2 regions of the Salinivibrio sp. IB574 genome follow, and region 1 is predicted to be linked to the other one. Evidence: predicted binding sites of a transcription regulator. Region 1 holds the regulator's gene; the other holds the start of a gene.
What was found. Region 1 encodes MetJ, which represses methionine synthesis genes. Its sites were predicted from a motif close to TTAGACNTNTANANGTCTAA; they were not measured.
Positions count from the first base shown of each region.

Region 2: metN (methionine ABC transporter ATP-binding protein MetN) is a predicted target of MetJ. The motif match lies at 6,314-6,333, and genes of this name have one in related genera.

Region 1 is NZ_MUFN01000025.1:5,407-13,439, reverse strand. It holds gene BZJ17_RS12600 (PadR family transcriptional regulator) at 1-39, shown strand, start outside; gene metF (methylenetetrahydrofolate reductase) at 92-991, opposite strand; gene BZJ17_RS12590 (bifunctional aspartate kinase/homoserine dehydrogenase II) at 1,243-3,684, opposite strand; gene metB (cystathionine gamma-synthase) at 3,754-4,911, opposite strand; gene metJ (met regulon transcriptional regulator MetJ) at 5,084-5,401, shown strand; gene BZJ17_RS12575 (malic enzyme-like NAD(P)-binding protein) at 5,497-6,750, opposite strand; gene rpmE (50S ribosomal protein L31) at 7,003-7,218, opposite strand; gene priA (primosomal protein N') at 7,437-8,033, shown strand, end outside.
Region 2 is NZ_MUFN01000014.1:40,009-48,041, reverse strand. It holds gene BZJ17_RS08485 (hypothetical protein) at 1-687, opposite strand, end outside; gene BZJ17_RS08480 (hypothetical protein) at 891-2,198, opposite strand; gene BZJ17_RS08475 (ECF-type sigma factor) at 2,195-2,776, opposite strand; gene BZJ17_RS08470 (hypothetical protein) at 2,769-4,193, opposite strand; gene BZJ17_RS08465 (serine/threonine-protein kinase) at 4,183-5,496, opposite strand; gene BZJ17_RS08460 (LysE family translocator) at 5,564-6,202, opposite strand; gene metN (methionine ABC transporter ATP-binding protein MetN) at 6,454-7,488, shown strand; gene BZJ17_RS08450 (methionine ABC transporter permease) at 7,478-8,033, shown strand, end outside.

The DNA.
Region 1 (8,033 bases):
TTGACTATGCTAGCGCCTCACGAACCTTGCTCGGCATAAATTGCACACCACACAACACGCAACCTCAAAACGCCCCATTGTGGGCGTTTTTTTATGAGACAGCGGCAAGCGGACGCACGCCCAAGGTATGACATAAGGCATAGGTGAGCTCGGCACGATTCAAGGTGTAGAAATGGAAATCTTTCACCCCTTCCCGACTGAGGACACGCACCATGTCGATCGCAATCGAGGCCCCAACCATCTGACGCGTAACAGGATCATCCTCTAGACCTTGATATTGTTTGTGCATCCATTGCGGCACGCGCACATTGGTCATCTTGGCAAAGCGCGACGCCTGCTTAAAGTTGGAGACCGGCAAAATACCCGGCACAATTTCGACATCAATGCCCGTCGCCACACAACGATCACGAAAGCGCAAATAGCTTTCGACATCGAAGAAAAACTGGGTAATCGCCCGGCTGGCTCCCGCGTCCACTTTGCGCTTGAGGTTAATTAAATCCGCTTGGGCGCTTTTCGCTTCTGGGTGCACTTCGGGATAAGCGGCGACCGAAATATCAAAATCATGCTCTTCTTTGAGCAAGCGCACCAAATCAACCGCATACATATCGGGCTTTTTCTCTGGCGAGGGTAAATCCCCGCGTAGCGCCACAATGTCGCGAATGCCGTTTTGCCAATAGTCGCGGGCAATATGACGCAGCTCGTCTTCACTGGCGTCAATGCAGGTCAAATGTGGCGCCGCGGCGATACCCGTTTGTTCATGAATACTTTTCACAATGTCGTGGGTGCGATCGCGCTCGCCTGAATTGGCGCCGTAGGTCACTGACATAAATTTAGGTTTGAGCGCTTTTAAGCGATGCACGGAGTTCCAAAGTGTCTCCTCCATGGTTGGGGTACTCGGCGGAAAAAACTCAAATGAGACGTTAATGTCGCCATTTAGGTCAGCAATGTTCTGATTCAGTGCATCAATGTGGCCAGCGTGCGTGTAGCTCATACCCTCTCCCTGCAACCAATATGGTGTGTGCGATGATGTGCGTTTTGGTTTATACGTTTAGACGTCCATATGTCTAAAGATTGGCGTTATCCGGCGAGAATGTCAACGATACATTAATGAAAAAAACTCATAACGTTATGAATCAGGCCGTCGGGATCAGTATGGTGGAAAAGCCGTCGATGCGTGGCAGAAAAAAGGCTGCTCAACGTATCATTGAGCAGCCTAGTCAACGTGGAATACAAATGCGCTAGCTAGTGGAGACGTCCAATCAAACGGTTAAGATCGGATTGAATCGCGCCTGCGGTGACATCACGCCCCGCGCCGGGACCACGAATGACTAATGGATTTTCGCGATACCATTGGCTCTCAATCGCAAAGACATTGTCACACGGCAGTAGATGCGCCAGCGGGTGCTCAATCGGCAGGGGTTCTAAGCTGACTTGCGCTTTACCTTGGCCGTCTAAACGTGCCACATAACGTAGCACCGAGCGGTCGCGTTGTGCTTTCATTAAGCGTTCATGCAGCACCTCATCCATTTGGCTGGCATTATCTAAAAAACCGTCCAAAGAAAGCGCTTGCAGCGCCTCTGGCACTAACGACTCCACTTTCACTTGTTCCGGCTCTAACGCCATACCGGCCTCACGCGCTAATATCACCAGCTTGCGCACCACATCCGCGCCGGAGAGATCTTCACGCGGATCAGGCTCGGTTAACCCTTGCTGCCAAGCCTGCTCAAGCAACACACTAAACGGAACCTCGCCGCTAAATTGTAAAAATAGCCACGAGAGTGTGCCGGAGAAAATGCCAGATAAGGCTAGGATCTGATCGCCACTTTCCTGTAAATCTTGTACCGCGTAGTTAATGGGTAATCCCGCCCCGACGGTCGCGTTGTAGAGCCAATGCCGTCCAGTTTTGGCAAAGGCCTGCTGAATAGCATGATATTGCTCTGCCGGTGCCGCCCCCGCTTCTTTATTCGCCGAGATCAAATGAAAGCCATGTTCGGCAAGGCGCGGATACAAGTATGCGAGTGATGCACTGGCAGTGACGTCCAGCACAATCACATCGTCATAGGGATGATTGAGCAGGCGGGTAAGCCATTCGTCATCAAAATACGGCTCGCTTTTGTCATCGAATCCGTCTAATACACGGCTAGGATCGATACCGGCAAAATCCAACCATTGGTTGCGACTATCCACCACAGAGATCAATGAGACCCCTTTACCATGGCGCTTCTCCAACGCTGTTTTTTGCTCGGCAAAGAGGCTGAGCCAGCGGGTACCAATGTTACCTTTTCCCACCAACACCAAACCGATGCGGCGCTGAGCCTGAAACAGCGCATCGTGCATCCCCGCCACCAAGGCTTGGGTCTGCATTTGACGCAAAATCGCAACCAAGCTAAGCCCAGACGCCGACTCACTCATAAACTCGACAGGGTGTGCTTTCAGCTGTTGGTAAAAGCCGTGGCAATGGACGGGGTTATTGACGACACCGGCCCCCACTGCCGCCACCATGCTAAAGCCCTCACGCAAACGCAATTCCGCAGACAGACCCGCATCCTGAATCTGTGCCATCACGGTATCGATCACTTCTGCACTGAATGCCAATTGAATGCGATGCTGGTCATCACGGTAATCGACAGCCAGAGGTTGCAGCTTGAGCTGAGTCAGGGTGCGGCTTAGCTCCTGCTTAAACGCCTGAAAGTCGAGGCCGCGTGCGACATCAAACTGCAACAGACAGACATCATCTAGCGCCGTAATAATCTTTGCGCCACGCCCAGAGGCGAGCACACGTTCGATACGGGTTGAGCCACTGTCAGGTGCATGCGTACAGCGTAAGGTAAGATCGGTGGCACTTTGCGCCACCGGCTGTAAGGTGCGGCTATGGAGCACAGGGGCAGCAAGACGTGCCAGCTCAGCCGCCTCATCCAATCGAATCAAAGGTAACAAACAGGCATTATCGACATGACGCGGGTCGGCACTGTACACCCCAGCCACGTCACTCCAAATCGTCACCCGACTCACCCCGGCCAAGGCACCTAAAATGGTTGCCGAGTAGTCGGAGCCATTGCGGCCAAGCAGCACGGTTTCTCCCGCTTGGTTTTGTGCCATAAAGCCCGTGATCACCACTTGGGTGTGGGCATATTGGGATAACTGGTTGTTCAGCAATGGCCAAGACGCTCCCCGATCAACTTCTGGCTGCGCTGCTCGCTCTGCACGTAGACACAGACGTGAGTCCAACATCACAGCGGGTTGCTGGTGCTGGCTGAGCAAGCTCGCCAGTAAGCGGGCCGACCATACCTCGCCAAACCCTTGAATACGCGCCTTATCTGCGTCAGTCAGCGAGCCCTCACCCAAGGTCGCAATCGTGGCGATGTCAGCATACAAGGCATCGACAAGGCGCTGCTTGTCTTCCCCATCAATAAGATTTTCAATTAAATCTTGCTGAAAGCCACGCAAGGTCTGTAGCGTTTCATGGGCGAGGCGACCGTCTTTGTTGAGCTGAGCCAGATAAGCAATTAATTGGTTGGTGGTTTTGCCTGCCGCGGAGACCACAATCAAATCTTGGCGGCCCGCGTGGGCGGTCAATACATCGACAACCCGACGATAGCAGGCGGGCGACGCTAAGCTGCTGCCGCCAAATTTATGAAGTTGTCGTTGTGCTTCAGGGGACGTCTCCGTCGATTGCGCATGCATGACAAGGTCTCTCTTTGTCTAACCAAATATCAGGGTAAAGCAAGGAACAGCGCCGTAACGTTGTTCAGGTTACGCGGCCAATGCCGCAAAAGCGTGGGCCAAATCAGCGATGAGATCATCCGCATCTTCCAATCCGATTGAAAAGCGCAGCAAGGTCGGTGCGATACCCGCTTCCGCTTGCGCCGCATCACTCATCGCCCGATGTGTCATGGAGCCTGGGTGTGTGACCAAGCTTTCTACACCGCCTAACGACTCTGCTAAAGCAAATAGCGAAAGGCCTGCGATAAAACGCGCCACCCCGTCACTGTCGGTATCCAATTCCAAGCTCAGCATACTACCAAAGCCTGATTGCTGACGGGCAGCAATTTCGTGACCCGGATGGGTCGTGAGTCCCGGATAATAGAGTTGGCGCACAGCAGGAACCGTTTGCAAATAGGCGAGTACCGCTTGCGTGTTTTGCTGGTGTTGTTTAACCCGTGCGCCTAAGGTACGCAACCCTCGCAATGTCATATAACTGTCAAACGCGTTGCCCGTGGCTCCTATACAGTTGCCCCACCACGCTAAGGTTTCGGCAAGTTCACTGGTTGCTGCAATGACCGCGCCACCGACAATATCAGAATGCCCATTAATAAATTTGGTGGTCGAATGCACCACCATGTCGGCCCCTAGCGCAAGTGGTTGCTGTAAGGCGGGAGATAAAAAAGTGTTGTCAACCACCACCCAAGCACCAACTTGATGCGCTTGTTGGCAAATATCGGCAATATCGACCACGCGCAGCAGGGGGTTCGATGGGGTTTCCACCAGCACCAACGTCGGTGATTCTGCCAAGGCACTCGCCAAGGCGTCTGGATCGGATTGGACGACAAATTTAACCTGCCAAATTCCCTGCTTGGCTCGGGACTCAAGCAACCGGTACGTGCCACCATAACAGTCATGTGGGGCCACAATTTTGTCACCCGCATTCAATAGCGATAACACCAAATTAATCGCGGCCATCCCACAGTTGGTTACCACCGCACCTGCGCCCCCTTCTAGATCAGTCAATGCTTGCTCTAACTGCGCGCGGGTCGGATTCCCTCCGCGTGCATAGTCATAGGTGGGCACATCCCCAAACGCAGGAAAGCGATAATTGGTCGAGAGATATAAAGGGGGGACCACCGCATGATGTTGCGTGTCGGTGCCAATGCCAGTTCTTACAGCGATGGTGTCAGTTTTTTTTCGGGTCATGGTTCATCCTTGCGATGTGGTGCGCGAGCCAGCGTTGTTATCCTCACCTTACCCTGCACTTTTTGAGACGTCAACACTTCTAGACGTCTATACAGCTTTGCATGTGGCGGTTAATATAGCTAGAATCTCCGCAGCATCATTCTGGGTATTCAATAATCAAGATAGGTGAGACATGGCGCAGTGGAACGGCGATTACATTAATCCGTATGCCGAGCATGGTAAGAAAAAGGAGCAGGTGAAAAAAATCACCGTTTCTATCCCACTTAAAGTTTTAAAAATTCTCACTGACGAGCGGACACGCCGTCAGGTTAATAACCTGCGTCACGCGACCAACAGTGAGCTGCTGTGTGAAGCATTTTTGCATGCTTATACCGGCCAGCCATTGCCAACCGATGACGATATTCGCAAAGACAAGCCTGACAGCATTCCTGCTGAAGCGCGTCAGATCATGAAAGAATTAGGTATCGAGTTCGACGATAGCGAATACTAAAAAAACCCGCCGATTGGCGGGTTTTCTGTCATCATAGGTGCTCGGCACAACCTTTTCAGGTTTTATGAGAGCACGTTTTTCCTAACGCTCACGCATTATGCCTTGTCGAGCATATAGTTGTCTGGCATCTCGATACGGGCGACGCCAGTTTCAACCGCTGCAAGTGCCACCGCGCGAGCCACGCGTGGCAATAAGCGTGCATCCATTGGCTTAGGAATAATGTAGTCTGGGCCAAAATGCAGCGCATCAACACCTGCCGCGTCCAATACCGACTGTGGGACAGGCTCTTTCGCCAAACCACGGATCGCCTCGACGGCCGCCAGTTTCATTGCATCATTAATTTCACTGGCACGCACATCCAACGCGCCACGGAAAATAAACGGGAAGCAGAGTACGTTGTTGACTTGGTTTGGATAATCCGAGCGCCCTGTCCCCATGATCAAATCATCACGGACTTGATGCGCGACCTCTGGATTAATTTCAGGATCTGGGTTCGAGCAGGCAAAAACAACCGGCTTATCGGCCATCAGTTTTAATGCCTCTGGCGAGAGTAAGTCTGGCCCTGACACACCCACAAACAAATCAGCGCCCTCAATCACATCTTCGAGGGTACGTTTGTCGGTATTGTTAGCAAACAATTGCTTGTACTTATTGATGTCGTCGCGACGGGTGTGGATCACGCCTTTTCGATCCAGCATGTAGATTTTTTCGCGTTGCGCGCCGCATTTGATCAATAGCTCCATACAGGCAACGGCCGCGGCACCAGCACCGAGGCACACAATGGTGGCTTCACCAATATCTTTGCCTTGCAGCTCAAGAGCATTCAGCATACCCGCTGCGGTAACAATCGCGGTACCGTGCTGATCATCGTGAAAAACAGGCACTTCACAACGTTCAATCAGCTGCTTTTCAATTTCAAAGCAATCCGGCGCTTTGATGTCTTCTAGGTTGATACCGCCAAAGGTATCCGCGATGTTCGCGACGGTATCCACGAATTCATCGATAGTACGGTGTTTGACTTCAATGTCGATCGAGTCCAAGCCAGCAAAACGCTTGAACAATAAAGCTTTACCTTCCATGACGGGCTTTGAGGCCATTGGCCCTAAGTTACCCAATCCCAAAATGGCGGTACCGTTTGAGATCACCGCAACCATGTTGCCCTTTGCGGTGTATTGATACACAGCGTCTGGGTTCTGAGCGATTTCACGGACCGGCTCTGCAACGCCTGGGCTGTATGCCAACGCCAGATCCGCCGCCGAGTCAGCAGGCTTGCTCAATTCAACAGAGATTTTTCCGGGAGTAGGGTATGCATGATAATCCAGCGCTTGCTGGCGTTTATCGTCCGACATGTAGTGTTCCTAGTTATTATCGTGAAGGGATGCACCAATATCAGCTGGGAAGGCTGCTGATATCAGCAACGCTATACTCAAACCACAAGGTAGATTCAAGCAAGATAGAAGATGTTAACGCAGTGGCTAAAGGTCCACCAGTCCAAAACGGTCCCGAACGTTAACCTCCGACCTCTCGACGTTAAAAAGGTGACGACGGGATCAAAAAAGGGGCGCTTTCGCACCCCTTTTTCGCATTCGGCTGTTAGCGGCTTATTTTTTGCTGCTAAGGGCACCGAAACGCTTCTTAAAGCGGTCAACACGGCCACCGGTGTCAACGATACGTTGCTTACCAGTGTAGAATGGGTGACATTTGTCACACACGTCTAGGTTGATGTCTTTACCAAGAGTGGTGTTGAACGCGAATTCGTTGCCGCAAGAACACTTAGCATTGACAGCTTTGTACTCTGGATGGATACCAGCTTTCATAGGGATAACCTCATATTAAAGGCCGTGTCGCTCTCCCGATCCTAAGCCGGGCACCACACGTCGTTAACAAACATTTTCTAAGGCGCGCAATTCTAATCAAGCGACCTCGATTTCGCAACTTTTTTGTGCAATCTCCCTTTTACTTGTATCCCACGACAAGGCTTTGCCTCCCTGAGTCAAGCCGTTACACTGAGCATCTTGTTAGCCGATAAGATGTTGTGATGGAACAGTTTGCACAAGTGGCCTTACCGGTCCCGCTGGCGAAAACATTTGATTACCGGATTACCGAACACGTCCCTGTGGTGGGAGCCCGTGTGAAGGTGCCTTTTGGTCGCCAGCACAAGGTCGGTATTGTTACTGCCATCACCACCAGCCCCAGTGTTGCCGCCCATCAAGTCAAGACAATCACTGAAGTATTGGATGACGCGCCACTTTGGACTCCCGCCGTTTATCACCTTTTGCAATGGGCAAGCCGCTTTTATCATCATCCACTTGGCGATGCGATGGGCGCAGTGATGCCAACGCTGCTGCGTAAAGGTCGACCCGCAGCGCTTAAGCAGCAAAAATGGTGGCAACTGACCGAAGCCGGACAGAATCAACCGGTAACCGGGCTTACCCGCGCGCCAAAGCAAGCGCGTGTGTTAACCCTGCTCACCCACGGCCCGGCCCCACATGCCGACCTCGTGGAGCAAGACATTACCCCCGCTGTGATTAACGCCTTGGTCGATAAGGGTTGGATCGCGCCTTATACCCCACCGCTTGAAAGCAAAGCTTGGGCACGGCACTTTGCCATCAGTGAAGACAAGCCATCACTG
Region 2 (8,033 bases), on a different contig from region 1:
CTGCTCGTCAGTCAAGGTCTCAACATGTTGAACCGCCTGGTTAGCGATTTTTAAAACCATTTCATCGTACTTAGCTCTACTGTCAGCCTTTGAAACTGTCAGTACCTGAGCAACTTTATGCAGCTTTTTATTTTTGCCCACATAGTCATCAAAGATTTCTGTAGAGTCTTCAACGCCTAATGCCGATTGCACCGCTTCAATTGCAACGTCTTCACTTTCACCTTGGCGCACTCTACTTGCAACCAAATCAGACAATGGTGAAATAACAACATTTTTGTTCTTAAGAGTAGAAATCGGCGTCATTAACGCGACTTCTCTATTGAGTGTTTGTCCTTTCAAATCTTGGTCAATCGTCGCTTGAGGATCCAACCCTAACTCTTCGAGCCAATTCAGTTTAGGACTGCCTTCAGCGATAATCTGTATCCCGATAAGTCCTTTGTCTTTAATCTTTTCACGTTCAACCTGAGCCTTACCATCACTATTCGTTTGTGCAATCACGGGCTCAGATTTATTCCAGTTACCGTCGTTATTTTGGTCGATAAAAACGACAGCGTTGCTCAAATAACCATCGATTGCCGTAATGGTTACCATATCTTTCGATGGCGTCGATTGCTCAGAAGAACCAGAGCCATTACAGCCAGTTAATGCAATCGCAACGGATGCCGCAAGAAGTGTTTTTTTATTCATCTTTGTCCCTGAAATAAACTGCAAAAAATACGCGCACTATCAAGCGATGTACGCATTTTCGTTCATTCTGTTGCTAGCACCTTGCTAGCACAAGGCACGCAAAGCTATACAAAAACCGTAATTTTTTTTAGTCTTTTTTGTGTTAAAGGTGCTGTTCGAATGAAAATCAGGCCAAGATAGATAAAATCTGTCTATATATCATACTATTCCTGTGGTTCAGCATAGAGAAGATTGATCTTAAACGTCTCTAAGCGATCCTTATATTCAGGCTTAGGATGAAACAGATAAGAGTAAACACGCCCATGAATCGGTATATCACTCGGATCAAAAGAAAAGTCTAGGTAGAGCGCCACTCTCGTCGGCGTTTGTTGGTACGTACCACATTGGGGAGGATAATTTCCCATGGGATCACCACTTGTGCTGATGAGCGTGTTGTATTGTGATGGACCAATCAACACTGAGTAGCCATACCAGCGCTCAATGTCAGCGCACGTCATACTATGAACAGGATGGGCAATATTCAGATCGGAGTCTGCAGGCTGATAATAACTTGGATCATCAATACGGACGTTATACATGTAATTCATCATGCCCACCAAGTAATAGTTACCCTCAGGATCCATTAACAAGTGGTCAAAATAACGGCCTTCATAGATATGATGCCCAGTATGCATATTCAACCGAGCTTCTGCCGCACGTTTGTTATCAAAAAGTGTATCGGTTTGGTATTGCCCACCACGTCGTTGCGTGACCAAGTAGTGGTGTGCACTTGGCCCATAATAAGCATCATAATCAAAGCGTAGTAGCCAAGTGATCTCGAAGGCTTCACGCGACAATTGGATTAAAACAGTATCACCTTCGACTCGATAAGTTCCCCGCTGCGCAATATTTGATATGTCTGGACATTTTAAACGATCTTGGCTTATGGCATACCAAACCTCATCATCACGAAGTAAGAAAACCTCGCATTGCAAAATATCATAAGCGACACCATTTTCATCACGAATTCGTGTTGTTGTTAAACGATACAAGGGTTGATCAACGAGCATCTCTGCCTTATCAGGTTTGTCCTCAATGCCCGGCATAGGAAAACGAGCAACAACCCAACTCTCTTCGCCACTGCCATGGTGATTATCTCTCGCCCTGATTACTAAAGTTAAACGCTCAAGATGATCATGCGGCGTGCCGCTCACTACAATCTGGCTTGATGATAATCGGGCAGAAATCGACTGTGTTTTTGCTCCCTCAATGCCGACTTGATAACTTAAGAAATCATCTTCAGCATCAATAAATAAATTTTGGAACGAAACCCGATGATACATGGCAACGTCTTGTTCCAAACGCCACGTTGCAACCTCCGCGGATATTTGAGAAAAAACATGAGGATCGATGGTTGGTTTGCTGTTATTGGGCTTCTGATAACCAGCCACTTCTCGTGACGACGCTTGTGTCGCCAACAATGCCACTTCATCCTCAACACTGTCATCGGGAACAAATAGCTTCCGCTTCATTGAGCACGCATCCTCGATGCAAACCATCCTTTCGAGAATTTAAGATCCTTTTCGATCAAGCTTTTGCTGCAACTCAACGTCTGGCTAATTTCATCCACTTTCATTCCAACCAGATACTTCATTTTTAAAACATCAGCTTGCCTAGGATAGCGATGCCCAAACTTCTCGAGCTCCATATCAAAAACTAGCATTCTATCTAATCCACTCAACTGATTTTTATCTACGAAAATTCTGGTCGATTTTCTCTTACTAGCATGTAATTTTCTTGCTTGTTCAATCAATACCTGACGGATAATTTTTGCAGCCATGAGATAGAATGATTTTCTATTATTCACGTCTGCTAAATCCGCTTGCGTCATTTTGATATAAGCTTCATTAACAAGCATAGTATCACTGTGAATAGCATCACTAATAATCGTATTTTCAACACCAAAGTTTTCGCTACTTCTTTTGCTTTCACGTGCCGCTAATTGCTTTAACCTAGAATAAGCCAGATGGTACAGTTCCGATTCAGATTGTCGATCACCTTGCTTCCATTGTAAAAGAAGCTGTGTGAAGTCTGCGTTTTTATTAATCATATTTTGTATACATACTTGTGTTAATGGTTTTTAAACTGGGCAAACCATGTTTATCTAATATTTTTATTTGATTGTATTGATAGATAGTCCCGCCTAACCAACTTTCATTAACTGGCAAGTACTCCCAACTAGTGTATTGATCGCCCTTATCTATATCAAACCAACTCACAGTAACATTGAGTGCAGACAAAGTGGTCTTACCCGTTTCACTCAGCCACCAAGCATCTCGATACAAAAACTTATCCATTAACTGATAGCTCGATTCTGTGATCGGACAATGATCTGTTTCTTTAGGTCCTTCTAGGATACGATCACCTTTCATCAACACGCATTGAGATGAGGTTTCTCTGCCATTAAATGTTTTCTTTATCCATACTCCAGAATAATCAATAAAACTCTCTTTATTCTTCGGATAAATAAAAGACACGCCTGCAGCAACATTGTTGTGATCAACGTGCTTTTTTTTACCTAACCCCTGAGATTTCTCCATTAAAAGATGCGTTTTCTCATCGTAATTTATGGCAATAGAACGATATTTCCAATCGCTACCATCTTGTCGATCGTCAATGTAAAAGCCATTCAATTGATATTGTCGACAGCCCTGCTTGGCACAACTTACTAGGCCTCGTTCGCCACCAAATTCATTGAGTGGGCTGACCACTACCTTCTGAACGTTATTGGGAACAAGCTGGCATCCTTCGAATCTATCGCCTATTGAAGGATATTCTATGATCGTATCATCTTTTATCTCAAAAGTCGTTTTCCCTATCGGAGCGTGGTAATAAGGGTTCCTTAGTTGGTCAAGATTAATGGCACAGATACTCCCTTTATAGTCTCTTTTCTTGACGGTTTCATAGATGAATACTGTATCTTTTGCATCAAGCACTTTATGCTCTGAAGCAAATCTATCCTTAATATACTCGTGGCTTTTTTTAAGGTGACGAGCAGCTTCTTCGATGGATACAAATGCAAGTTGAAACTCATCTAGGTGACTATCTAAATAGCTCAAGTCGAGATTGTTTAGTGTGTTTATTAACTCAGTATTACTCCTCACACTGTCGTCAATCGTGATGTTATTACGGTTATTTGGTGTACTATCCAGTGACATCAGTAAGCGAGTAAGATTAATACTTCGACTTGGCTGAGTGGAAATATTATTAGGAGTCACAATTTCTTGACCTGAAATTGCACTAATTAAAGCTCCTCGGTTATCTTGACCTAAATAAAATTTAACAGCGTCACCCTCATCATATTCAAATCGACCTTTATCCGTAAAGCCTTGATGCCCCGAGGATGTTTCGTAATATAAACCTGTAACAGGAGCATCAATAAAGTAGCCACTTAATTGCGGTTCACTTTGCGCTGGCAGTATCACACTCATGTAGGATAGTAAAAACAGTGTAATTTTATTTTTCATTTTTTGAAGTACTCGGATGAGGGACCATCATAGCGACAATTAATTTTTGTTTAACATCATCAGAGACATGGGGATTTGCAAGAATTTGACGACGAGAAAGATCTAACATCACCTCAAAACTAATCGGGTGGTCGTACGTTTCTTTACCATGAAACATCAGCTGTATCAGATGCATAACCAGCTCTTCAGATGCCTGTTTTTCAGAATAAAGCTGCTGATTTTTATTCACTAACACTAGGCTAAACACAAACGCAGACACGACCAACACGATCGATAAAAATAGAGGGATAGGCCGTCGTCGTACTAAACAGCGTAATCGATAGAGCCAATTATCTTGCTTAACAGAAATCGGCTTTTTATTCATCACATGAATAACGTCATTACGAAGCTGGTTGACAGTCACGTAGCGATTATCTGCCTCTTCTTCTGTCGCTTTAGTAATTACCAATGCCAACTCTTGATTGGGCTTTTTACCGTCCGCAGTCAGCAGAAATGCTAACAATTTGCCTAATGCGTATACATCTGTTTGTTGGGTAAGGTATTCGCCACGTTTTTGTTCAGGGCTTGCATAACGCTCACTGTAGGCCAACACACCATCATCACTATCAGGGCTTGGATAGCATTCAAGTTTTTGTGTGAGGTTAAAGTCGATAATTTTGGCCTGTCCGTCTCTATCAATCAGGATATTATCCGGCTTAATATCACCATGAATCATTTGGTGGCGATGCGCATGCTCAATCGCTGAGCAAATCGACACAAACAAGGATAGTCGTGCCTTGTGCGACGTTGGCTGCGTTGCTATCTGCTTTCCAAGCGTGCATCCATCCACATACTCCATGACAATATAAACACACCCGTCACTGATCCCGCCATCAAACACCTTTGCGATACAGGGGTGACTTAAACGCGCCAACATCTGTGCTTCTTTGAACAGAGAATTTCTACCGATAATAGGGTACAAAGAAGGGTGGATACACTTTATTGCAAGTTCTTGTTCAAACGTACTATCATCGCGATAAGCGCGATACACAACCCCCATTCCACCGCGGCCAATCTCCTCACCGAGACGATATTTATCCAACGTGGTATTCGGTTCAAACAGCTGTGATGCGATGAAAGATTGAGCCCCATCTGACCAAATTTGGCTCAGCAATGGCTGTGTATCGCAATGATAGAATGGCAAGAGTTGTGCGTATTGAGAGGGAGACGTGACTTTCAACCGACTTAACCATACCTCCTGTTCTTCCTCGGACAGATCGAGAAAATCATAAACAAGCTGCGTCTCAGCCCCACTAAATTGCACAATAATCGACCAAGTCTATGAATTTAAGTGGTTATTCTAATTATTTGCAGAATTATTAAAAGTTAATTCACCCCAACGCCAACCAAAATCCGACCCCGATCATCAGGGTGCCGGCGATTCGGTTCAGCAATTGTACATTGCCCTTTTGCTGCAAAAACTGACGCAAGGTACGCCCACCGCTGGCATACAGCATAAGACAACTGAATTCCGTGCAAAGAATGATCAACACCAGCACGCTCAACTGACTGGGTAGTGACATTGCAGGGTTAATAAACGGCGGCAACAGCGAGATCATAAACGCCCAACCTTTCGGGTTGGCAATGGCGGTCACAAAGCCTTGCGCGGCCAACGACAATGCCGAGGCTTCATTGGGGCTATCGTCATCCTCATTTGGGATCGCCATCTTGCCGCGAGAGCGCCACATTTGTACGCCTAAATACGCCAAGTACACACCACCGACATATTTAAACACCTGAAATACGCCGGGATAGTTCAGCATCACCGTCGCCACACCAATGACAGAGGCTATCGCGACCAGCCCCACGCCGATAAGCTCGCCCCACATCATATGTAAGCTACGCTTAACGCCAATTGTCATGCCAAGGGTCATCGATAACGTCATGCACATGCCGGGCGTAACCGACACAAAAAAGAAGGTGGGAATAAACAGCGTCAGCATGGTGGTATCAATCAACAGGGGAGACATAAAAACAACAGTCTTAACAGTTAGGTACGGAGACTATCAGTTAACGCGCTTTCCCTGCAGAGATCAAGCCCTTCGCTCACTTTATAACCGGACGGTTAGACTTATTGCCATTTGGACGTCTAGAAGTAAAAATATCCATTGACTTGTTTTTAACGAACCCATAGCATCAATAACCAGAGAGACCCGACAGCCAAGGTGCAAGGCGCTGGACAGCTGCGAGATGTCATAAGATTTATCGCTAAGGACATGTGATGATTGAGATAAAACAACTCAACAAGGTATTCGAACTCGGGGAGCGCCGAGTTCATGCCCTTAAAGACATCAATTTATTTATTCCGAAAGGAAAAGTGTTTGGTGTGATTGGCGCCTCTGGCGCGGGCAAAAGCACGCTGATCCGGATGGTTAACCTGCTTGAGCGCCCAACCAGCGGCTCAGTGACCGTGGGCGGCGTCAACCTTACTGCGTTACCCAACCGTGAGTTAACCCAAGCGCGCCGTAAAATCGGCATGATCTTCCAACACTTTAACCTGCTGTCGTCACGCACCGTGTTCGACAATATAGCCCTGCCGCTGGAGCTCAGTGGTACGCGCCGCGATGAGATTGAAACGCGCGTCAACGAGTTGCTCGATTTGGTCGGCTTGGCCGATAAGCGTGATGTGTATCCTGCCAGCCTCAGTGGTGGACAAAAGCAGCGTGTCGCTATCGCTCGCGCCCTGGCACCAAGCCCAAATGTATTGCTCTGTGATGAAGCCACCAGCGCACTGGATCCAGCTACAACCCAATCGATTTTGTCACTGCTACAAACCATTAATGAAAAGCTCAACCTCACCATTTTGCTGATCACCCACGAAATGGATGTGGTGAAGCGCATTTGTCACGACGTGGCGATTATTGGTGATGGCGAACTGGTTGAGTCTGGCCCCGTAGGCGATATTTTTGCTCATCCTAAATCCGAGTTAGCGAAAAACTTTATTCGCTCCACCTTGGATTTGTCGGTGCCACACGATTACGCCCAACGCTTACAAAAAGACTACTTTAAAGGCAGCTATCCGCTGGTGCGTCTAGAATTTACAGGCGCCACCGTCGACGAGCCACTGATCAGCCAGATGTCGCGCTTATTTAATATTGATATCAGCATCTTAAGTTCTGACATTGATTACGCCGGCGGCGTGAAATTTGGTCTACTCTTGGCGGAGATTATGGGCCCGAAGAGTGCTGTTGATGATGCGATTCACTACCTAAACAAACACCATGTCGCCACGGAGGTACTTGGCTATGTCGATTGATGCGTTAACCCAATGGATTGGACAAAACCAAGCACTGATTGAACTGCTGGCCGATGCCACCGGCCAAACCATTTACATGGTGTTAGTCTCCGGACTGCTTGGCTTTGCATTCGGGATCCCACTTGGCGTGCTGTTGCACATCACTAAAAAAGGCGGACTGAAAGCACAGCCACGGGTCAATCAAATTTTGGGCGCCGTCGTGAACATCGGCCGTTCCATTCCGTTTATTATTTTGTTGGTGGCTATCATCCCATTCACTCGCTTTGTGGTGGGCACCTCCATCGGCACCGCGGCAGCCATTGTGCCGCTCACGGTCGGCGCGATTCCATTTATTGCGCGTTTGGTGGAAGGCGCGCTTTTAGAGCTGCCCGCAGGGTTGGAAGAAGCCGCAAAAGCGATGGGCGCAACCCCAACGCAAATTATTTACAAAGTGCTGCTACCCGAAGCGCTGCCGGGGATCATCAATGGTGCCACCATCACCTTAGTCACCTTGGTGAGCTATTCCGCCATGGCGGGGGCTGTCGGCGGTGGCGGACTCGGGGATG